DNA from 3 places in the Paenibacillus sp. JT31N7 genome. Region 1 is predicted to be linked to each of the others. Evidence: riboswitches for the same ligand, from Rfam matches in the RefSeq annotation. Region 1 holds a riboswitch; each other region holds the start of a gene.

The links. Region 1 has a riboswitch for cyclic di-AMP ahead of AC58P5_RS17305 (hypothetical protein). Riboswitches for the same ligand answer to the same signal wherever they lie in the genome.
Region 2: it holds a riboswitch for cyclic di-AMP, as region 1 does, so the genes downstream of both, AC58P5_RS23695 (hypothetical protein) here and AC58P5_RS17305 (hypothetical protein) in region 1, are expected to answer to the same signal.
Region 3: it holds a riboswitch for cyclic di-AMP, as region 1 does, so the genes downstream of both, AC58P5_RS27455 (C40 family peptidase) here and AC58P5_RS17305 (hypothetical protein) in region 1, are expected to answer to the same signal.

Annotation. Positions count from the first base shown of each region.
Region 1 covers NZ_JCAUAT010000003.1:583,926-591,254, reverse strand. The annotation lists gene AC58P5_RS17320 (HAD family hydrolase) at 1-554, opposite strand, end outside; gene AC58P5_RS17315 (DeoR/GlpR family DNA-binding transcription regulator) at 547-1,323, opposite strand; gene AC58P5_RS17310 (L-lactate dehydrogenase) at 1,520-2,473, opposite strand; gene AC58P5_RS17305 (hypothetical protein) at 2,547-3,419, opposite strand; cyclic di-AMP (ydaO/yuaA leader) riboswitch at 3,422-3,554, opposite strand; gene AC58P5_RS17300 (DoxX family protein) at 3,808-4,347, opposite strand; gene AC58P5_RS17295 (hypothetical protein) at 4,410-4,616, opposite strand; gene AC58P5_RS17290 (acyltransferase family protein) at 5,207-6,277, shown strand; gene AC58P5_RS17285 (YcdB/YcdC domain-containing protein) at 6,818-7,329, opposite strand, start outside.
Region 2 covers NZ_JCAUAT010000007.1:64,365-71,693, reverse strand. The annotation lists gene ptsP (phosphoenolpyruvate--protein phosphotransferase) at 1-682, shown strand, start outside; gene AC58P5_RS23715 (MmcQ/YjbR family DNA-binding protein) at 866-1,255, shown strand; gene AC58P5_RS23710 (YitT family protein) at 1,524-2,414, shown strand; gene AC58P5_RS23705 (YbdD/YjiX family protein) at 2,518-2,721, opposite strand; gene AC58P5_RS23700 (carbon starvation CstA family protein) at 2,714-4,804, opposite strand; cyclic di-AMP (ydaO/yuaA leader) riboswitch at 5,067-5,260, shown strand; cyclic di-AMP (ydaO/yuaA leader) riboswitch at 5,369-5,548, shown strand; gene AC58P5_RS23695 (hypothetical protein) at 5,666-6,106, shown strand; gene kdpF (K(+)-transporting ATPase subunit F) at 6,294-6,371, shown strand; gene kdpA (potassium-transporting ATPase subunit KdpA) at 6,432-7,329, shown strand, end outside.
Region 3 covers NZ_JCAUAT010000013.1:24,012-31,340, forward strand. The annotation lists gene AC58P5_RS27435 (YwhD family protein) at 1-370, opposite strand, end outside; gene AC58P5_RS27440 (M1 family metallopeptidase) at 489-2,516, shown strand; gene AC58P5_RS27445 (hypothetical protein) at 2,526-3,347, shown strand; gene AC58P5_RS27450 (SurA N-terminal domain-containing protein) at 3,554-4,144, shown strand; cyclic di-AMP (ydaO/yuaA leader) riboswitch at 4,322-4,469, shown strand; gene AC58P5_RS27455 (C40 family peptidase) at 4,473-4,937, shown strand; gene AC58P5_RS27460 (cryptochrome/photolyase family protein) at 5,087-6,478, shown strand; gene AC58P5_RS27465 (DUF1540 domain-containing protein) at 6,520-6,741, shown strand; gene AC58P5_RS27470 (SRPBCC domain-containing protein) at 6,942-7,329, opposite strand, start outside.

The sequences.
Region 1 (7,329 bases):
ATACAGTCGTGATCGGAAATGACGGCCTCCACGCTGCCCGCATATTTTTCCATCAGTTCCTCGCGGAAAGACAGAAGCTTATCCATATCGCCGAACAGGGAAAACTTGCAAGGCTTCACCTGTCCCGAGCTTATCTCCAAGCCGATGTCGGCCTGATGATGGACGGGGCTGAGCTGACGCTCTTCGTATGGCCGGGAAGCGTCCGTGCTCTTGTATAGACGGATCGTTTCGTCCGAGCAGCAGACGAAGAAGACGATGCCCCGCTTCGAGACAATCTCGAACAAGTCCGACGCGCGGTCCGCCGGGAAATGCGAGGCATCCAGCTGTCCCCCTTCCAGAGTGTAAACCGCGGATCCGTTCTGGCTGATGCCGTAAGCCTTGACGCCGACCCGGTCCATAATCTTCCGGATATCGGGGTACAACCGGCCCGATGCGATGCAAATCTGCACGCCCTGCCCGGCCGCCTCCCGCAGCATACGGGCATCCGCGTCCGCGACCTCCAGATCGGCATTCATCAGAGTCCCGTCCAAATCCGTTACGATCAGTTTAATCATGCTGATTGTCCCCCTCTACGATGAGCAGCTCCACATCATGCCTTTCCAGCAGGCGGAGCATGCTTTCTTCCGGTTCCCGGTCCGTCACGATCACATCCAAGTCGGCCAGACCGGCCACTTTATAAAACAACTGTTTGCCGAATTTCGTATGGTCCGCCAAAACGACGACACGGTCGGCTCTGCGGATCATTTCGCGCTTGATGGAACCGTCCTCTTCATGCGGGTAGGAAAGCCCGTCCGGACTGATTCCGCAGGCGCCAAGAAACAGCAAATCGACGTAATAATCACCCAGCTGCGCCAGAGCAGTCGCTCCGAACAGAAACCGGTGCTCCAGTTCAAGCTGCCCGCCGAGCATATGCACCTTCAAGCTTTTAGTGTCCGCCAGTTTCGCCGCAATATCGATGGAATTCGTCACGACCACGTTGCCCGTCGTCTGAATATGCTCGGCGACCGTCGCAACCGTCGTTGACGTGTCGAGAAACAAGTAATGCCCGTCGCGGATCAGCTTGGCGGCTTCCCTGCCGATCTGCCGCTTCTCGTCCGGAGCTTTCTGCATCCGGTCCTTATAAGCGGTCACCGCGCGGTTCAGCGTCGGCAGCATAGCGCCTCCGCGGGTCCGGACAATTAGCCCGATCTCATCCATCCGGACGAGATCCCTGCGAGCGGTGTCCCGCGACACGTCGAATTTGTCACAGATTTCCTTGACGTCCATCCGCTGATGTTCCCTTAAGTATTCCATAATCGCTTCAATTCGTTCTTCCTGAAACATATCGGCACGCCCTTAAGTGAATTCATGCAATTCGATAATTGTTTGTAAGTAATTATAAGCGTTAATAAGCGAATCTGTCAATCAAAGCGCATATCACCTTGAAAATACACTTGCAGCATACAAAAAAGCGGCTGATAACCAGCCGCTCTTTCCGCGTTTTACTCGCATGCTCTATTCTTGTTCATGTCTCTCCCGCCTACAGCCGTTCCGAAATCGAATCGATCATTTCCCGGATTTTGGCTCCCGATTTGCGGAGATTAGCCTCTTCCTCATCGCTCAAGGGCAGTGTAATAACCTCCCGCACACCCGTACGGTCCACAATGCACGGAACTCCGAGATAAACGTCGGACATCCCGTGATAATTGGAAACATACGTCGATACGTTCAGCACCGCGCCCTCATCTCGCAGAATCGCCGTACAGATCCGGTCGAGCGCCAAAGCGATCGCGTAATACGTTGATCCCTTCGCTTCGATAATCTGATAAGCCGCGTCTCGCGTATTCCGGAAAATTTCGTCCTTATCCTCCTGATTCAGCTCAAGAGGCAGTCCGGCAAAATTCGCCAAGCTCCACAGAGGCACTTCCGAGTCTCCGTGCTCCCCGATAATCGCCGCGTGAATGCTTCGCGGATCCACTTGAAGCTTCTCGCCGATCAAATAGCGGAAACGCGCGCTGTCCAGCAGAGTTCCCGAACCGATGACACGGTTAACGGGCCACTCGGACTTTTTCCAAGTAAAGTAAGACATGATATCAACCGGATTGGTCGCCACCAGAATAATGCCTGTCTGGTTGTACTTCGTCACATTCTCGACGATGCCGTTAAAAATGTCGACGTTGCGCTTAAGCAGATCGAGACGGGTTTCCCCCTGCTTCTGCGCGACGCCCGCACAAACAATGATAATATCGGCACCTTCACAGTCGGAATAGTCACCCGCCCACACTTTCACCCTGCCCGTAAACGGCAGGCCGTGATTCATATCCAGTGCGTCCCCGTTCGCTTTCGCGTGATTATAATCGATGAGGACAAGTTCGGACATCCGCTCTCTGAGCAGCAGGGTATAAGCCGTGGTGGAACCGACGGCACCCGTTCCGATGACAACGATACGTGTTTTTTTAAGTGATTCCAGGTTTTCGAATTCATTAGCAGACACGAGAACCTCTCCTTTCAGGGGAATTCTGGTATTATTGTAGGCGAACTTCCCCCCAAAAAGCAAACGTCCCGCCCTACAAAACGACAAAATAAGCCCGGGACTCCTCGAAAAGCACCGACTGATCCAGCTGAAATCCGGTGCCGGCTATCCGCTCGCAAGCTTGCAGAGGGGCAAGGCGAGCCGGTTCGGGATAACGGCCCTCTTCCAGCCAGTCCGCTCCCAGCACCGCTGCGGTATGCTCCCATAAGCAGCAGGCCGGACCGATCAAATAATCTTTATGCATCGCGAGCGTCATTCCTTCCTGCCGCAGCATGCACGCGCTGCGCAGATCATCCAGCAGAGAGCTGCCGCAGCCGGGGTGAATCTCCCGCTCAGCCCGGAAGAACATGTTTACGGGAAATTCCCCTTCCGTCGCTGCAGCGTGTTCACAGCGCTCTACCTCTCCGCTGCGGGAAGGAAAGCGCGTTTTCGCGTCAGACCGTAATCCGTCTTCCGCACTCCGGACAGCTGCCGTTTGCGGGCGGAGGGAGCTGACGCCGGAACGGCTGAAGCTTCCGTTATTCCCGAAGCCGCCAAAGCTTCCGAGAATGTCGACAAACGGTTTGCGCTGCGACCGGGCCGTCAGATCGAACAATGCCATTTCTACCAGATCCGCTTTGACATTCCCCCAGAGAACGCGGTACAAGCGAACGATATCAAGCGCCTGCGCCACCGTGCTTTTGGGGAGGCGGTACAGAAATCGCGCCCATTTCACAAGATCGAAATACTTCTCATCGACGGACATCAAACATTCTCCCCAGCCTGTCTCTCCGCCCTCGTCCGTGAGTTTCAGAAGCCCGTATCTGCAGTTCTCGAGCTTTCCTTTGGCATGATGGTAACAGCAGGGTACATCGAATTCAAACAGTTCAATCCGGATAATTCGTGAGTCCATTTCTTCCTTTTCCACTCCTTTTCTCCCAATGACGCTTGCGAGGTTAGCTGCCGGGTTCGGATTTGAGAGGCCCCTACGGAATAAACATTCCGATTCACCCCAGTTCGTGGGTCCCCCGCTTCTCGTTCGAGAATTAAGCGCGCAGATGAAGATGATAGTATGGCCACCGCCGGCGTCCGGGCATGCTGCCCGAAGCCTGATCCGACGTACCATGAGAGTATGTTACTCCCGCGAATCGGGCCTGTAAACAAAACGGCGGACAGCCCTCTGCCATTCTGTTCCATGTAACCCTATTCATTTAATCGTTGCTTCTTCAAGCTGATTCCAGCTCATTCTTTCTCCGTTTAACAAAAAAAAGCCCCGGATATCCGGGGCTTTTGCTTGGATCGCGTCTATCGTCCGATCAGATGTGGGCGCGTGTCTTGCCTCCACCGAGGGTCGGGTTTGCGCCGTGGTCTCCGCGATGGCGAAGGAGCTTGCGGAGGTAAGGAAGGATGTAATAGTCGGCTCCGAACTTGCCGGCGTTGGCTCCGGCGGCGATGACGATGACACCGAGCAGGATCATCCAAGGGTTGGTGCTTACAGTACCTGCGAAGAGGAACATGAAGTTCATCAGAACCCCGAAGAATGCTGCCGCCGTTGTCAGTGCGCCGAGGACAAGACCCAGTCCTACCAGAAACTCTCCGAGCGGAATCAGTACGTTAAACAGTTTGGCGTTCGGCAGTGCAAAGTTTTCCAGGAATGCGGTGAAGGTCGGATAGACCAGCTCATTGGTCGCTTTATCGACAATCGGCTTCGTTACCGCGCCTTTCAGAAAGCCAGTGGCGTCAAACCCGCCTGTCAGCTTGTGCCATCCTCCCGTGATCCATGCGTATCCGAGATAGAAGCGGAGGATTAGCATCAGACCTGCCGCATAGACGTTCGTTCTTAACCAGTTAAACATATAAATTTCCCCTTTCAAGCTGCGTATTCTGTATGATGATGATCTTGCGTGTTTCCGTTTTTTTAAAGCCAGTACTGCTCGATCAATCCGCATTCCGCTTCCAGAGGAAGAGGAAGTCCGGTTTTGCCGACCGCTTGCATTCGGACGATTTGCCCTGCCTGCACACAGTCGAAGCATAAATCCTTATAACCCTCAGGGTGCGGTTGAAGCCGGGCGCCGCATGCCTCGCAGTGTGCGGGAGCCGCGTTTACAAGATGAAGGGCGGTCATGATATTCGCATCCTTTCGTAGTTCGCTATTTTATTGTGAATATTTTCACATTCTTGGCCGTAAATAGCTTTCTTCCCCTTCCTGAATCAATCAGGAAGTTCGGATGAGCCGGCGGAGCCGTCAGCTCTGGATACCAGAGGCTTTAACCGGCAGTCTTCGCAAATCCAGGCGGATTTGATTTTTTTCACGACCGGAATACCGGAACCACACTGCGGGCATCTTCCTTGTTGGACTTGCGGGTCAGCTGTCTCTTTCATGGCTCCTTCACCTTCTTTCGTGTGTTGTTCTCTCTTTCTGACTTTAGTATAGTCCTCTCCGCGAGGAGTGTATGTGATATTAATCACACTTAGCCCGAAATAAGTGATTATAATCATGTTCTAGCATTCTTCATAATGAAAGCCGTTACTTAATAAGGGCATGTGAATAATATCACAATCTATTAAAAGAAGAAGTTCTATACTTTCTTTAGAAAGCCATCTTCCCGTAACAGCCGCATCCAGGCAGGTTTGGCTGCTTGCGTTTCTTCTATAGAAACTAAGTAGAGAACAATCAAAACCTAAACAAAATTTGCACAAAGCGAGATGACCCCTATGCGAAACCCTACAGCCGTCTTTTTTACGAATGTCCGTTTCTTCCTGATCCTGCTGGTCGTTCTGGTCAACCTGCTGCTTACCCTTCCGCCTCTGCCGGAGGCAGCGCAAGCTGTTGTGACTGCCATCTTCACTTTTCATCTGCCGGTGTTCGTGCTGGTAACCGGTTATTTCGCCAAAACATACTGGCAGAAACCCGAAGCGGCAGCCGGAATGCTGCGGATCGCTCTGCAGTATCTCTTCTTTCAGACCTTGTACTCGGTCATGGATCTGTTCTGGCTCCACAGCCCCGGCATCCGCTATTCGTTCTGGCTGCCTTACTGGATGCTCTGGTTCCTGACCGCGCATTTCGGCTGGAAGCTTCTTCTCATCCCGTTCGCCCGGCTCAAGCACCCGGTGGCCGCCGCCGTCCTGCTCGGCGCGGCAGCCGGCTTCCTGCCGGCGGAAGCGGGCGCGTGGCTCGGCCTGACGCGCACGCTCGTGTTCTTCCCGTTCTTCCTCGCCGGGTACTACTGGCGGGAAGAACGGCAGCCCCGGCGGCGCACGGCAGCCCGGCGCCGCGTGATCCGGGCCGCCGCGGCGCTTCTGCTGCTGGCGCTGCCCGCGTTGTGGCATGCGGCGGGTGCAGACAGCGCCGCACAGTGGCTCGCCGGAGGCAGCGGCTATGCGCAGCTCGGCGTTCCCGCCGCAGCCGGCACAATGCTGCGCCTCGGCTGCTACGCGGCGCAGGCCGCCGCATCGGCCGCGTTCCTGCTGCTGCTCCCGCGCGCGGAAAGCCGCTTGACCGTCCTCGGAGGACGGACGGTCTACGTCTTCCTGCTGCATGGCGCCGCCATCAAGCTGCTGGGCGCGGCAGGGCTCCTGCAGCTGCTCGCCCGGCTGATGGACGCGGGAGCGGCGGGGACTGCCGCGGCTCTTGCGGCGGGATGCGCGGCCGCAGCCGCGATCGTGGCCGCGCTGTCGAGCCGCAGGTTCGCCGCCGCGGTGCGGCCCTGCATCGAGCCGGATGCGGCCCGGGTGCTGCGCTGGCTCCAGCGGAGGCTCCCCGGCCGGGCGCGCAGCACGTACTAGCCGCCGTGCGGGTACGCCGGTGCCTTTGTTTTTCGCTGCTTCTCCCCTGGCGCAGACGATACGGCGCGCGGCACGGCGCCAAATGGCAATGGGTCAGCCGCATGTCATGTGCATGCGCCGCCAGCCTACATCGCATGACATCGGCAGTCCCAGTGCTTTCAACATCAGCCGTGGAGCCTGATTGTAATCAGACTCCTCTTCCAGCCGATCATTGACTATATTTGGGTGGTTCTTAAGCATCCGCAACCCGGATAAGCCCGGCCTGAATAATCAGGCCGGGCTTATTCAATACCGCTAGGTTAACATCCATTTCCGGACTCAATGCTCCTGCTTGCTCCTCAAAGTTCATGTCTCATTCAAGTACGGTTCAGAGCTTCGTTAACGTCATGACCGGGCCACATTCTTTCTCTCCGGGCTAAAGTTGCGCTCTATCGCTAATGTCCGGCTGATCCGTTCATCTCCCTTCAGTACCTTCGAGTTCGCTCCGCTACTCTGCACGGCTTCATCTGTTTAGTCTTATACCCCCGGCTCTTCCGCCGCTTAATAGGATACCGGCTGATCCGTTTTGCCTTGAAGCCCCGCCATCCGCATCAGAACGATGGCTGCCTGTGCCCGCGTGACTCTGTCCTGCGGACGGAATTCGCCGCCGATGTCCTGCAGCAGGCCCAGCTTCATGACAAGGAAAACATCGGCTTTGTTTTTGACGCTGCCTTCATCTGTGACGGCAAGCTTGCCGAGCGGCTTATCCAGCAGGGACGACAGCTTCTCGTAACGCAGCTCGTTCACAAGCGCCGAGGCCAGCCTCTCGCGCGTCAAAGGTTCATCCACTCCGAGTTTTCCCTCCGGGTCTGTCTTCAACCGGTTCATATCGGTCAGTAAACGGACGGCTCCGTAGTAAGGGCTCCCCGGCTGCACATCCGCATAAAGCGGCTCACCCTTCCGGTAGTTCTCTCCATAATACGAATCCGGTCTGATTCCCCGGGCAAACATCGTCAGCCAGTCCCCGTAAGTAAGAATGGCATCCGGGTTCAGATTACCTTCCGCATCGGAAA
Region 2 (7,329 bases), on a different contig from region 1:
GCTTCCGAAGGAGATGAATCCGTTCCTCGGCTTCCGTGCTATCCGCTTGTGTCTGGAACGCGAGGATATCTTCCGCACCCAGCTTCGCGCCCTGCTGCGTGCCAGCGTACACGGTTCTCTGCGGATCATGTTCCCTATGATCGCTACGCTGGATGAGTTCCGTCAGGCGAAGGCGCTTCTTCTCGAAGAGAAGGCGAAGCTTGCGGAGGAGGGAACACCGGCTTCCGACGAGATCCAGCTCGGTATCATGGTGGAAATCCCGTCAACGGCTGTCATGGCCGACCAGTTTGCCAAAGAAGTCGATTTTTTCAGCATCGGAACAAATGACCTCATTCAATATACGATGGCGGCCGACCGGATGAACGAACGTGTCTCTTATCTGTATCAGCCTTATAATCCGGCCATTCTGCGGCTGGTTAAAATGGTGATCGACGCGGCTCACCGCGAAGGCAAATGGGCCGGTATGTGCGGGGAGATGGCGGGAGATACGACCGCTATTCCGCTTCTGCTCGGACTCGGTCTCGATGAGTTCAGCATGAGCGCCACTTCCATTCTGCCTGCACGCAGCCAGATTGTGAAGCTCTCCCTGTCGGAGATGCGGCAGCTCGCCGCCCGTGCGATCGAGCTTTCGACGGCCGAAGAAGTCGTGGCGCTCGTAAACGGCCATCAGCCGAAAGCGTAAAGGCTCAAAGTTAATACGGCAGTTTGAGAGCTGCTGAAGTTAAGAACACCCCCAATAAGTCGAAAGGCATAAGCCTAAGCGAACCGACGGGGTGTTCTTTTTTTTGGCCGCAAAGGAATTTCGCGTTACGGAGCGAATCCGGTTTAAACAAAACATTTTAGGATGAAAGGGGTCACCCATGCTATGAATACAAATGAGGTTATGGACTATGCTTTATCCAAACCGGGCGCTGCCGCGGACCGTCCCTTCGACAATGAGACCGATGTACTCCGCGTAGGAGGAAAAATGTTCGCTTTACTGCCTTCGGGTGCCGCTCCGGGTGAGGGAAGTGTGACGTTAAAATGCCCGCCGGAGGAAGCGGAGCTGCTTCGTATGCAGTATCCGGAGACCGTAAAGCCCGGTTATCACATGAACAAGCGCCATTGGAATACCGTCCGGCTGGACGGAAGCTTGGATCCGCAGGAAATCATGGATATGGTGGACGTTTCCTATCTGCTGGTGCGAGGCAGTTTAAGCAAGAAAATGCAGCAGCACATTCAGCAGTACGGCAATGCGGACTGGAATGAAAGCTGAACCCGCGGGAAAGCTAAGTGAAGCTTGCGGCTGGCTGGATGGCGAGAGGCTTCGGTTAGACTCCCGTAAGGCTTGTCAAGAATGCCGATCGCCGTTTTTGACCGTATTTCGGTAAATTCAGTGATCCTAGGCGAATAATATGGTATAATACATGTATTCGATGTTTGTTTGCCGGTTGCTGCTCTGGAGTCTGTCGCAAACAGGCTCCTTTTTCGGGTTAAGGCAAACTTTAGATAAATACAAATAAAAGGGGTGTCGGCCATTGAGTGTGGAAAAATCGACTTTTCAAGGAGAAAAAACAGGTAAACGTACGGCTACTGCGGTAAAGCTTCTGCAAAGAATCATATTTATTTCGCTAGGTGCGGCTTTATTTTCGGTCGGGTTGGAAGTTTTTCTCGTTCCCAATAATATTATCGACGGCGGTATAACCGGTATTTCGATTATGCTGTCCCACTTCTTCCATCTCCCTCTCGGTATTTTCTTAACCCTTTTAAATCTTCCTTTTCTGTTTCTGGGTTACAAACAAATCGGTAAAACGTTCGCTTTCTCGACGTTGTTCGGTGTTATCGCGATGTCAGTCGGCACTTCCTTTCTTCATCCGGTACCAGCTTTCACCATCGATCCGCTGCTGGCAGCCGTTTTCGGCGGGGTTATACTCGGCGTCGGGATCGGGCTTGTTATCCGTTCGGGAGGTTCCCTTGACGGTACGGAGATCGTGGCTATTCTGATCAATAAGAAATCACCGTTTTCCGTCGGTGAAATCGTCTTGTTCGTCAACCTGTTCATTCTCGGCAGCGCCGGCTTCGTGTTCGGTTGGGATCATGCGATGTATTCCCTGATTGCTTATTACATTGCGATGAAAATGATTGATGTGACGATCGAAGGTCTCGATCAGTCGAAATCCGTATGGATCATCAGTGAAAATTATAAAGAAATCGGCGATGCGCTCACCCAGCGCCTGGGCCGTGGCGTGACTTACCTTCATGGGGAAGGGGCCTATACCGGCGACGACAAGAAGGTGATTTTCACCGTCATTACGCGTCTGGAAGAAGCGAAGCTGAAATCCATCGTCGAAGAATGGGACGAAAACGCCTTTATTGCCGTCGGCAACATTCACGATGTGAAGGGCGGACAATTCAAGAAAAAGGATATCCACTGACCCTTGCAAAAAGCTCCTCTACAAACGCAGGGTAAAAAAAACCAGCAGCCCGAAGGCTATGCTGGTTTTTTTTTGTGCTGCCGTGGCGTGCTGCCGTAAACACCTAACAGCAGCGGGAGATTTTCCCGTCCTTGGCGTCATAGCGGTTGTCCTGGGCCTGCCGGAAAAAGTCCGCACGGCTCATGACGGGCTGGTCTTTGTGGGCGCTTTTCATATGGGCCACATATGTTTCGTAGTGGGGGACGCCCACCATCAGATGAATAAACTGGCTGCGGTAGCTCCAGATGAGTTTCAGGCGCTTAAACATATTTCGTCGCCTCGGATCTGCCCTGCCCGCCGCGCGGGATATACGGGGCTTCGTAAAGATCCAGCGGTTTGTTCGAAATCGCCTTCAGCCAGACGCGGATGGCCGAGATAAACACGATCAGCACCACGATCATGAAAAATCCGCACAAGGCCGCGTCGATGTAATCGTTCATCACGATCTGCTTCATCTGCGCGGCCGATTTGGCCGGGGCCACGATTTTCCCGCTGTCCAGCGCGCTCTGGAACTGTTTGGCGTGAGAAAGGAAGCCAATGTTCGCTTTCTCGTGGAACAGCTTCTGCCAACCGGCGGACATGGTCACGATAAGCAGCCACGTCGTGGGCAGGAGCGTGACCCAGGCGTACGCCTTTTTGCCCATTTTGAACAAAATGGTCGTACCCAGTACAAGCGCGATGCCGGCCAGCATCTGATTGGCGATGCCGAAGAGCGCCCACAAGGAGTTGATGCCCCCCAGAGGGTCCACAACGCCTTGGTAGAGGAAATACCCCCAGCCCGCTACGCAGAGAGCCGTAGCGATAAGATTGCCGACCGTGGACCGGGTATCCCCCAGCGACTTGCTGGCATAACCGAGCAAATCCTGGATGAGGAAACGCCCCACCCGGGTGCCCGCGTCGATCGTCGTCAGGATGAACAGGGCTTCGAACAGGATGGCGAAGTGATACCAGAACGCCATCATCGTCTTGCCGCCGATCACGCCGGACAAGATTTGCGCCATGCCGATGGCGAAGGTCGGCGCGCCGCCCGTCCGCGAGAGAATGGTACTCTCGCCGATATCTTTGGACAGCGTAGTCAACTGTTCCGGCGTGATAGTGAAGCCCCAGTTCGTGATGGTCGCCGCCGCGGTCGCCACATCGGTACCGCCCAGCGCCGCCGCCGACGAGTTAATCGCGAAGTAAGTGCCGGGCGTGATAATGCAGGCGGCGATCAGCGCCATGATGGCGACGAAGGATTCGACCAGCATCGCGCCGTAGCCGATCGGACGCGCGTGGGATTCGCGCTCCAGCATTTTGGGCGTCGTTCCGGAGGAAATCAGCGCATGGAAGCCCGACACGGAGCCGCAGGCGATGGTGATAAACAGGAACGGGAACAAGTTCCCGGCGAAGACGGGTCCGGTTCCGTCGATGAACCGGGTCGTGGCCGGCATGGACAGATCCGGCAGGACGAAAATGATGCCGAGCGCGAGGCCGATGATCGTTCCGACTTTCAGGAACGTGCTGAGATAGTCGCGGGGAGCGAGAAGCAGCCAGACCGGCATGACGGAAGCGAAAAAGCCGTAGGCGATCATCATCAGAGCGATGGTTTCTCCGCTGAAGGAGAAGAGAGGGGCCAGCGCTGCGCTCTCGGCGACGAATTTGCCTCCGATGAGGGACAGAATCAGCAGAATGACGCCGATGAGGGACGCTTCCCCGACGCGGCCGGGCCGTATGTAGCGCATATACACGCCCATCAGGAGGGCGATCGGAATGGTGGCGGCAATCGTGAACATGCCCCACGGGCTGCCGATCAGCGCTTTGACGACGACGAGCCCGAGCACGGCGAGAAGAATGATCATAATGCCGAGAATGCCAAGCATGGCGATCGTACCCGTCACCTTGCCGATTTCATCCTTGATCATATCGCCGAGCGATTTACCGTTTCTGCGTGTTGAAGCGAAAAGAATGACGAAGTCCTGGACGGCGCCTCCCAGAATAACGCCGAGAATGATCCACAGCGTTCCGGGCAGATAGCCCATCTGGGCGGCAAGTACGGGCCCTACGAGGGGACCCGCGCCGGCAATGGCCGCGAAATGGTGCCCGAACAGCACCCATTTGTTCGTCGGCACATAGTCCTTGCCGTCGTTGTTCAGCTCTGCGGGTGTTTTCCGGTTGTCGTCGAGCACGAAGACTTTGCGGGCGAGAAAGCGGCTGTAGAACCGGTAGGCGACCGCATAACAGCTTACGGCTGCAATGACGAGCCAGGCGGCATTGATCGTTTCTCCGCGATTAAGTGCGACAAGCCCGAAAGCGAACGCGCCGACAATGGAAATCACCCCCCAGAGCAAGATTGATTTCCATCCGTTTTTCATAAATTTTCCTCCTAACTGGTTAATATGGGAACGTTTACAAGTAGTATAGCAGGTTTTTCCGTTGTGGGAAGAGGCTGGATGTCCAAACCGTTTTCAAAAACGCGAGATTTTCGACGCATTAACAAGCTAGCGCACAAAAAGAGGAAATGTAAGCGCATTAGGCGATTTCTTTGGCTTAAATCGGTTTAAAACCAATCTCCCCATATCTTTACAAAGCACGTACGGAGGTGTAATATTCATTCCATCAATTGAAAAAAACAGTTTCTTGCTTTCGCTGAATTTCCCCATCCGGGGAAGCGGGGGAACCATCGCAGCATTGATCCGGTGTGAGAGCCGGGGCCATGTCTGCAGGGGTGAATCCTGAAGCGCCGGAATCCATGGACCCGGCAGTCAGGTAGGGCGACTCTCACCGCCCGAATCCGACAGCTAACCTCGTAAGCGCATGAGTTCGGGAGGGGTTGAAGAAGCTTGTGATCGGCATCGACCACAGGGACTTCGTTTCGCTGTGGTTTTGTTATGTTCAAAAACATCCGAAAAAGAAAAATGTGCCAAATAAATGAACATGCGTTTTTATCGCTGAGTTTCCGTATGAAGCGGAAAACGGGGGAACCAACGAGGACCTGCAGGCCTAACGGCCCGGTCCTCATGGGGTGAATCCAGAAGCGGCATCCGTGCCGTCATGGTAGGGCGACTCTCACGCCCGAATCCGACAGCTAACCTCGTAAGCGTACCGAGAGAGGCGACTGCTATCGCGCTTCGGCTATAGTCTTTTTAGGCTGTGACCGTCAAGAAGCCGCGTGAAGAGTTCCTCTTCCGCAGGCTTCTTTTTTTGCTGCCCAAAACATGAAAGAGGGATAAAAAGTGGACGAGAGAAAGATCCAAACCTATACGTTGGTTTCCGCACCGAATGTCACCGGCGAGAACTTTATTAAACTGCTGAATATTTACCGCAGACCCTTCGCGGCGCTTGTAAACAACCCGGCGGAAGGACAGCGGATGAAGAAGCTGGGAGTCCGGCATATCGTGGAAGTGGATACCGTGCGCCACGAAGCCTGGGAAGTCCCCGGGCTTCCGGTCGGTGACGTTTATCTTTTCGAAGACAGCCTGCCGCTCTGCTGCCGGTATCTTCAGATGGTCCGCAGCTGGACAACCGGAACGATTTTCGTGGTGAAAACGAATGCCACACCGCGGTTGATTTATAAAGCGCTCGGCGCCGACCATGTGGTGCATACGAATACCCGTCAGGTCTCTTTCCTGCTTGGAGCAGCACCGGGCCAAGTGCCCGAAGAAGTTTTGCGCTAACGTTTAAATTCACTAACCGAACGATAATGAATGAACCTATAATATGAACCTTTAAATAGGAAAGAAAGGAGCCGACACGCATGACGGACCTTTATATGATTCTGCTGCTGGCAGTCGTTTATTTCATCTTTTACGGTTTTTTGATCTGGTGTGACCATGTGGTGGAAGGCTCGGAAGGCGGCCGTTCATGATGATTATCGCGCTTTTTACGGCTGGGCTTTTTCTGTATCTGATTTACGCGCTCATACATCCTGAGAAATTTTAAGGCGCCTTCGGGCAGCCGGTGAACTGCTTGCGCGGAGTTGTTTGAGGAGGATAGGAATCTATGGAGATCGTGCAAATTTTAATCGTAATCGCGGTCCTTTGCCTGCTGGTGAAACCGCTTGGAACTTATATCTATCATGTTTTTTCGAATGAGAAAAACCGGACGGACCAATGGTTCGGCTGGCTGGAGCGGCCCATTTACAAGCTTGCGGGCATCCGCAGCGAGAACGGCATGACGTGGAAAAGATATGCGGGCAGCCTCGTGCTGACCAACGTTGTGCTTGTGGCGGTCGGGTATTTGATCCTTCGCCTGCAGCATGCTCTTCCTTTGAACCCGAACGGGATCGACAATATGGAAGCGACGCTGTCGTTCAATACGATCATCAGCTTTATGACCAACACGAATCTGCAGCACTACAGCGGGGAAACGGGCTTGTCCTATTTCTCGCAGATGGCCGTCATTATGATGATGATGTTCACGTCCGCCGTAACGGGGATCGTGGTCGCGATTGCGTTTATCCGCGGGCTGACGTCTAAAGGCAACACCATCGGCAACTTTTTTGCGGATTTTGTAAAAGGACATACGCGTCTGCTGCTGCCGCTGGCTATCGTGGTTACGCTGCTGCTTGTCGGCCTGAAAGTGCCGCAAACGCTGGACCCGTCGCTGGCCGCAAAGCCGCTTGAAGGCGGAGAACAGCAAATCGCCATCGGACCGGTAGCGTCGCTTGTGTCCATCAAGCATTTGGGTACGAACGGGGGCGGCTTCTTCGGGGTGAATTCTTCCCATCCGTTTGAAAATCCGTCTCCGCTGACCAACGTAATCGAAATGCTGTCCATGTGGTGCATTCCGGCCTCCTTGACGTATACCTTCGGACGGTTTGCGAAGAACCGGAAGCAGGGCTGGGTCATTTTCACCGCGATGATGACTTTGTTCCTGGTCTTCCTGTCGGTCGCCTTCT
Region 3 (7,329 bases), on a different contig from region 1:
CCATCCGGTTCACGTGATCGGCGAGGATTTTCCAGCCTCTGCGCGCTTCCGTATCGATCAGCATCTCGCAAGCCGTCACTCCGGCGTAGAAAGTTCCTTCCGGGGAGCGGTCCACGGCCACCCATACGATCCAGCAGCGGCGTCCGTCCGGGACGTCTTCTTTGTTCGTCGAGAATTTGATCCGTTTCTCCACCTGGCTCTTCGCGTGCAGCGCGCCCATGTCGAGATAAGCTTCATCTCCGTCGATGATGAGGCTGGATACGTTGCTCAGATCAATCGAACCCGCTCCGAATCCTTTGTGATTCACCTTCGTGCTGACGATATTCAATGCCGCCGGTTTTTTCTTCGGTTCTTCTTTATGGGAATCCATGAAAGGCACCTACGCTTTCCTAGAAAAATAATTCTGCTCTTCTTCATTTATTTTAGCTAATAATCCCCGGAATGCAAACATATACATGCTGTAGATGCTTGTCAACGGGGTGAAAATCATGAAAGTAAAGATGGCCAACCGAAAAAAAGCCTGGCTCGTATCCGCGGCCGCCGCATTTCTGGGCGCAGCCTTCCTCGCCAATTCGCTCCTTTCTTCCCCTGAAGAAAGGACGGGCCAGACAAGCCGGGCCGTTCTGTCCGGGACCGCTCAGAATCCAGTCTCCCCGGTGAACGCGGAACCCTCTTCTTCAATCGGTCAACCGCCGGTGTCAGGAGAAGGTGTCCACCAGCCTCTCAGCAAGCGCATCGTCGAATATCACATCAATGTGGAATACAGCCCCGAAAACCAGAAGCTCCTCGGCCAACAGACCCTCACCTGGAAAAACCCGGGCAGTCAGCCTGTACAGGAACTGTACATGCATCTTTATCCGAACGCCTTCGCATCGGAAAAGACGACTTTTATGAAGGAATCCGGCGGCAAGCTGCGGGGAGACGAAGCCAAAAAAGGCAGCTTCGGCGATATGGAACTGCGCAGCATCAAGACCGAGGACGAAACCGACCTCAGCTCCGCGATGCAGTTCGTCCAGCCCGATGACGGAAACCCCGACGACCGGACGCTGATCAAGATTACGCTTCCGAAGCCCGTCGCCGCAGGAGCCGCCATTACGCTGCATACGGATTTTGCGGTCAAGCTTCCGCAAGTGTTCGCCCGCATGGGCGTAACGAAAGATTTCGTTATGGCCGGCCAGTGGTTTCCCAAGCTTGCCGTGTACGAGCCTGCCGGCACCCGGGGACGGACCGCGGAAGGCTGGAACCTGCACCAGTACCACGGCAATTCGGAGTTTTACGCGGACTTCGGCATTTTCGATGTCCGGGTGAAAGTCCCGGCGGATTACATCGTGGCCGCCACCGGTTTTCCGACCAAAAATCCGGTCGTCGAAGCCGGGAAGAAAACCTATCAGTTTTATGCGGATGACGTGCATGATTTCGCCTGGTCCGCTTCGCCCAACTTCAAGATGTTTGAAGAGCCCTATGCCGCTCCCAATTTGCCGGGGGTCAAGATCAAGCTGTACCTCGACCCCAAGCATGAACCGTACAAGTCCCGCTATATGATCGCCGCCAAAAAAGCGTTGAGCCGGTACTCCCAGTGGTATGGTACGTATCCGTACTCGACCTTATCCATCGTTGTGCCTCCTGAGGAAGCCAACGGGGCGGGCGGCATGGAATATCCCACGCTCGTTACCGCTTGGGGAGCCTCCGAGGGGACTCCCGACCTGGAACTCGAGCGCGTTGTCGTCCATGAGATCGGCCACCAGTTCTGGTACGGACTCGTCGCCAGCAACGAGTTCGAGGAAGCCTGGCTTGACGAAGGGTTCACTTCCTACACGGAGGATAAGCTGATGGAACTGGAATACGGGACGAAGCCCAACCTTCCGGTCGAATCCAGTTACATCACCGCTCCGGCTGCTCTGCAGAAAAATGCGTGGGGTTACCGCAGCCACGGCGAATACGCCGACAACGTGTATACCCGCGCCAAGCTGGTTCTCAAGGAAATCGAGCACCGGGTCGGGCTTAACACGATGGACCGTATTATGAAAACATACTTCCAGCGTTGGAAATTCAAGCATCCGGGCACCCGCGATTTTCAAACGGTCGTGGAGGAAATCACCAAAACGAAATGGACGGAGTTTTTCGATCAGTATGTATACGGCAGCATGATGACCGACTATGCGGTCGATAACATCCGCATCCGCCAGGCGAACGAGTCGGGACAGACGTTGTACGAAAGCAGCGTGCTGGTCCGCAAGTTCGGAGGCAATGTACCGGCTGTGCCGATCCGGTTCCATTTTGCCGACGGCTCGGCGACAGAGAAGGTCTGGGACGGACAGGGCGAGCAGATCGAGTACAAGCTGACCCATAAATCCCCGGTGGATTGGGTTTCTCTGGACCCCGCATACACCATGAAGCTCGAAAACCGGCATATCAACAACTATATGAAAACCGAAGTCGACACCACGTGGAGAATCCGCTGGACCCTCGGCGTCGTCAAACTGCTGGAAACGCTGTTCGATACTGTAGCCTGGTGAGGTGATGAGATGCTCCGCTATCTTCGACAAGGCTTGACGGCCGCCCTCAAGCAGCCGTTCGCCGTTTGCGTGCTGTATGTGTACCAGTTTGCCTGGGGGATTCTGCTTTATAAATGGGTCCAATCCATTATCGTCCCCCTGCTCCACCGTTATCCGGCAAGCGATCAGCCCCAGAGCGCCATTCATTTGTTCGTGGCGGAAAGCCAGTTCCGACTTGTAAAAACGGATCTCATCCAGCCGTATCTCGAATGGTTTCTCATTCTGCTGGCCGTCCGGATGCTGATTAGTCCCATGCTGAACGCAGGCGTCCTGTACTCTCTGGAACACCGGCAGATGAATGCGGGTTACCGGTTTATGAAAGGAATACGCGAGCTTCTGCTGCCCTTCTTCCTCTATTATCTTCTTCAAACGGTCCTGGTGCTTGCTCCGCTCTACTGGCTGGCTCCCAAAGCACTTGCTTTGTTCAACGAAGCCTACGCATTCGAGCAGCTTCTCCTGTCCCTGCTTCCTTGGGCGGCTCTCTATGCCGTGTATGCCCTGCTCATTCAGCTTATCTTCCTGTTCCTGCAGTTCGGCCGGGCCTCCGAGGATCGACGTGGACTTCTCGCGGTGCTTCCGGTCGTGTTCCGCCAAGGCTTGCGGATCACGTGCAATGCCCTGCTGCTCATCCTGCTCGGCTTCCTTCTTGCCGTTGCGGCTACTACCGCATCCTATGTGTGGGCAGGCTTGACGGCCCTCATTATCCACCAGATATACCCCCTGGTCCGCACCTTTGTCAAAATGTGGTCCATCGCGGCGCAGCGTGAAATCTGGGAAAGCTACCGGACCTAGAAATGCCCGTTATTCTGCCCGTAAGCCGGGAGGCAAAACAGACGCGTCTCAATCGTCGGACCGTCTTATCAGCCGTTCTCTTTCCGGATGGTTCCGGCGCGATATCCGTCTCCCCCTGCCGTTCACCGGCCAGGGGGGTTTTTAGTTTCCATTTGCGTTTTTTTCAGCTATCATGGAAAGATAGAAGATAAAAGGAGGCATTACCGATGATATCCCCACGGACAAGCACCGTCGTGGCGGCAGTAATTGGCCTTTGTGTCGCCGCCGGGTCGTTCTTTTACGGACAGTCCGACGTTAAAGCCAAAGAGGTTGTGGCGATCGGTCACGACGTCCGCATTTCCAATCAGGCATTCGACAAAATGAAAGCCGAAGTCGACCTGGCCTTTCAAATGCAGGGCGCTCAAAACAATTTGACCAACGATCAGCTGCTCGATCTGATGCTTAAGGACGAGCTCTTCGTCCGTTACGGCCAGAAGCGCGGCGTCAAAGTCAAGGAAGCCGAAGTGAAGCAGGCTGTCGATCAGCAGCGCAAAGCGCTGGAAGCAGCCGGCCCCGAAGCGGCTCAGTTGAAAGAGATGCTCTACAAAAGCGCCGGCTTGACCGAAGCGACCTACTGGACCGATCCTAAAACCGTCAACCAGTACGCCAAATATCTCCTCCAGCAAAAAACGATCGAGTATCTCGTCAAAAAAGGCGAGCTGAAAACGCAGGAAGACCTCAACGCCCTGCAGGAAAAACTGCTTGCCGAAACGAAACCGGGGCTGCGCGTGAAGTTTCCGGATCAACCGAAGACTTAGATTGCCTCTAAGCTGAAAGACATGGAAAACCCGCCCTCTTTATACAAGAAGGCGGGTTTTTTGATCTATTTTTTGCCCTGAAATCCGACTAAATAACTGCTTTTGAAACTTTTTTGTAACTATTTTTAGTTTTTTGGAAGGAATTTCTGGACCTATGGCGAATATTTAGTGTCGAACAGAAAAAGATTGCCGAATTTCTTCTTAGACGAAAAGGAAGAGAACGGGGGATCCACTCTGGGTGAATTGATCTTGCAACAAAGGGATCATAGGGGACACCTTCTACCGAACCCTCCAGCTAACCTCGTAGGCACAGGAAGGAGCAACACAGTTGAAGAAAGTCTTGTTGTTTGTTTTGAGCTTGACCCTGTTTTTGAGTGTGGAAATCGGCAGCGCATCCGCGAAGTCGACGCTCAGCTCCACGATTGACGGATTGGTAGGGACGCCTTACAAGTATTCGGGCACATCGACCAGCGGTTTTGATTGCTCGGGCTTCACGTCCTACGTATTCGACCGGTTCGGCGTTGATCTGGCACGCACTTCAAAAGCACAGAACGGCCAAGGATCCTCGGTTGCGAAAAGCGATCTGAGACCGGGTGACCTGGTATTTTTTAACACCGACGGAAAAGGCATCTCCCATGTAGGTATTTACATCGGGAACAACAAGTTCGCCCACTCCGCCACGAACAAAGGTGTTACAAAGAGTGACTTGAGCGAATCTTACTATGCGAAACGATACGTTTCTGCACGCCGCGTTATCGGCGATGACCTTTTTAACAAGATCACTGCAGACTAGTAAGACGCACTCGTAATGGAACGCAGCATATACCCGAAAGGGAGCCCCGTAATCCAGGTTGCCGCCTGGCTTGCCGGGCTTCTTTTCATTTGCGCCGGTTTTCCTGTTACTATGAAGTTAGACGAAAAAGCAAGGAGCGTCCCTTCATTATGATCCTTTTTATTCATCGCAAAGATTTGCGGATTGATGACATGACTGCGTTTGATTACATTCACAGCTTGGGGCGTCCAAGCCTGCACATCCTGATTCTGGACCCTTTCCTTCTGCGCGACGGCCGGGAGCGGGAACACAGCGGAGTCAACTTCCTCCGTCACGTCTCCAGGCTGATCCGCGAATACCGGAAAGCGGGCGCGCATCTGGAGGTGCTTGCCGGCGAGCCTCATGCCGTGGTGGATCATCTGCTGGCCGAGCTCCCCATTGAAGAAATCGTCCTGCACGGCGACGTTACGCCCTATGCATTAGTACGTGACCGCAAACTGAAGGTTTCAGCTTCCGCCCGCGGCGTTCCGGTTACTACGCTGATCGACCATACTCTCGCCGATTTCGGGGATTTCCAGCACTTTGCGGAGCGCAGCACTCCTTACCAAGTATTTACCCCTTTTTATAAAAAATGGAACGCTTACATGCACCTTTTTTTCCGGCCGTCGTCGGCCGTCACCGTGCGCGATTTGCAGACACGGCCGCTGCCGGACCGCGAAGCCTGGTCCGCGCGATTTCCGCTTCCGCTGGACCCGGAAGCGGCCGGCACGGCGCCTGATCCCGCTCAGACTCTGAGCGGCTTTCTCGAAGGAGGTCTCCGCGCTTATGAAGCGCAAAGAGACCGGTACGCCTTCGAGACGACCAGCGGGATCAGCCGCCACCTGAACACCGGCGCGCTCTCCGTGCGCCGGGCGTATGAAGCCGCTCTCGGCAGCGAGCGGCACGAAGCCTGGACGCGCCAGCTGGCGTGGCGCGACTTCTACCTGTACCAGGCCGTCTATAACCCGGATTTCTTCGTCTACGAGAAGAAATTCGATTTCTCCGGCCTGGAGGACACGCTCTTCGAGCGGTGGTGCCGGGGGCAGACCGGCATTCCGGTCGTGGATGCGGCCATGGCGGAGCTGAACGCCACGGGGCACATGCCGAACCGGCTGCGGATGGTGACGGCCATGTTCCTGACCAAGAACCTGCGCTGTCCCTTCACGCTGGGTGAGCGGTATTTCCGGCGCAAGCTCGCCGATTACGACAACGTGCTCAACCGGGGCGGCTGGCTGTGGAGCGCTTCGCTCGGCTTCGACGCGTCTCCGTACTTCCGGGTGATGAACCCCGTCACGCAGTCGGAGACCCATGATCCGACGGGGATGTACATCCGGCGGTGGCTTCCCCGGCTCGCTCATCTGAGCGATAAGGAAATTCACAAGCCGCAGACGGACGCGATCGTCGATCTGAAGAGCTCCCGCGCCGCAGCGATCGAGATTTACAAGCAAATGCTGGCGGAAGCCAAACCTGCTGTCGGCCCGGGTCCGGCCGGAGCTTCCCGAAATGACTGCCCCCCTGTTTAAAGCTTCGTTCTTCGGGTAAATAGAAGTACGAGGTGATAAACATGGAAAATCCAATGGTGAAATGCAGCATTGCCAACTGCGAATACTGGGAGCAGGGCAATAACTGCAATGCGGAAGTTATTATGATCGAAGTAAACGCTCATTCGAACAAGCCACAACCGCAAGAACGGGACGGTCTGCCTTACGATTCCGGGCATCAGGATTCCGCCGAGGGCATCACCGACACCTGCTGTCAAACTTTCGAGGAACGTCATCATCACTAATTCAATCGAACTTTTCATTAAAAAATGAAAATGCCGACAGCAGAGGAACCGTAGAGTTCCCCTACTGTCGGCTTACAAAAATAATCCCGCTGAGCCAGCGGGTGATTAAGGCCGGACAGGCTTCATGCTGTCCGGCTTTTTTCGTGTGGAACGCTCCGCTTACTACCCCAGCCTTCTACGGGTCCCCTACCCTTTATCACTTACCAGCCGAGATCCAGTTTCTTTCCAGTCTCCACAAACGTTTTGATGGTGCTCAGCAGCATCCACCATGCGGAGTCCGTCTTCTCGTAGGATGGATGATTTTCAACCCACTCATCGTTGATCAGGGTCAGCTTGGTGCAGCCGCCGACCGGCTCCAGCTTAATGGTTACCCGCGTAGTGATATCCGCATGATTCGGATAATACGAAGGACCGGGATGTTCGATGTAACTTAGGACGCGGTTCGGCTCGTATTCCAGCACTTCTCCGTAAATGTGGACCGTCTGCTCGCCGTCATTGCCGGGTCCGATAAACCGGATAGATTCACCGGGGACATAAGAAGAATCGATCACACAGTCGAAAAAGATTTTACGGGTTTTTTCCGGCGTT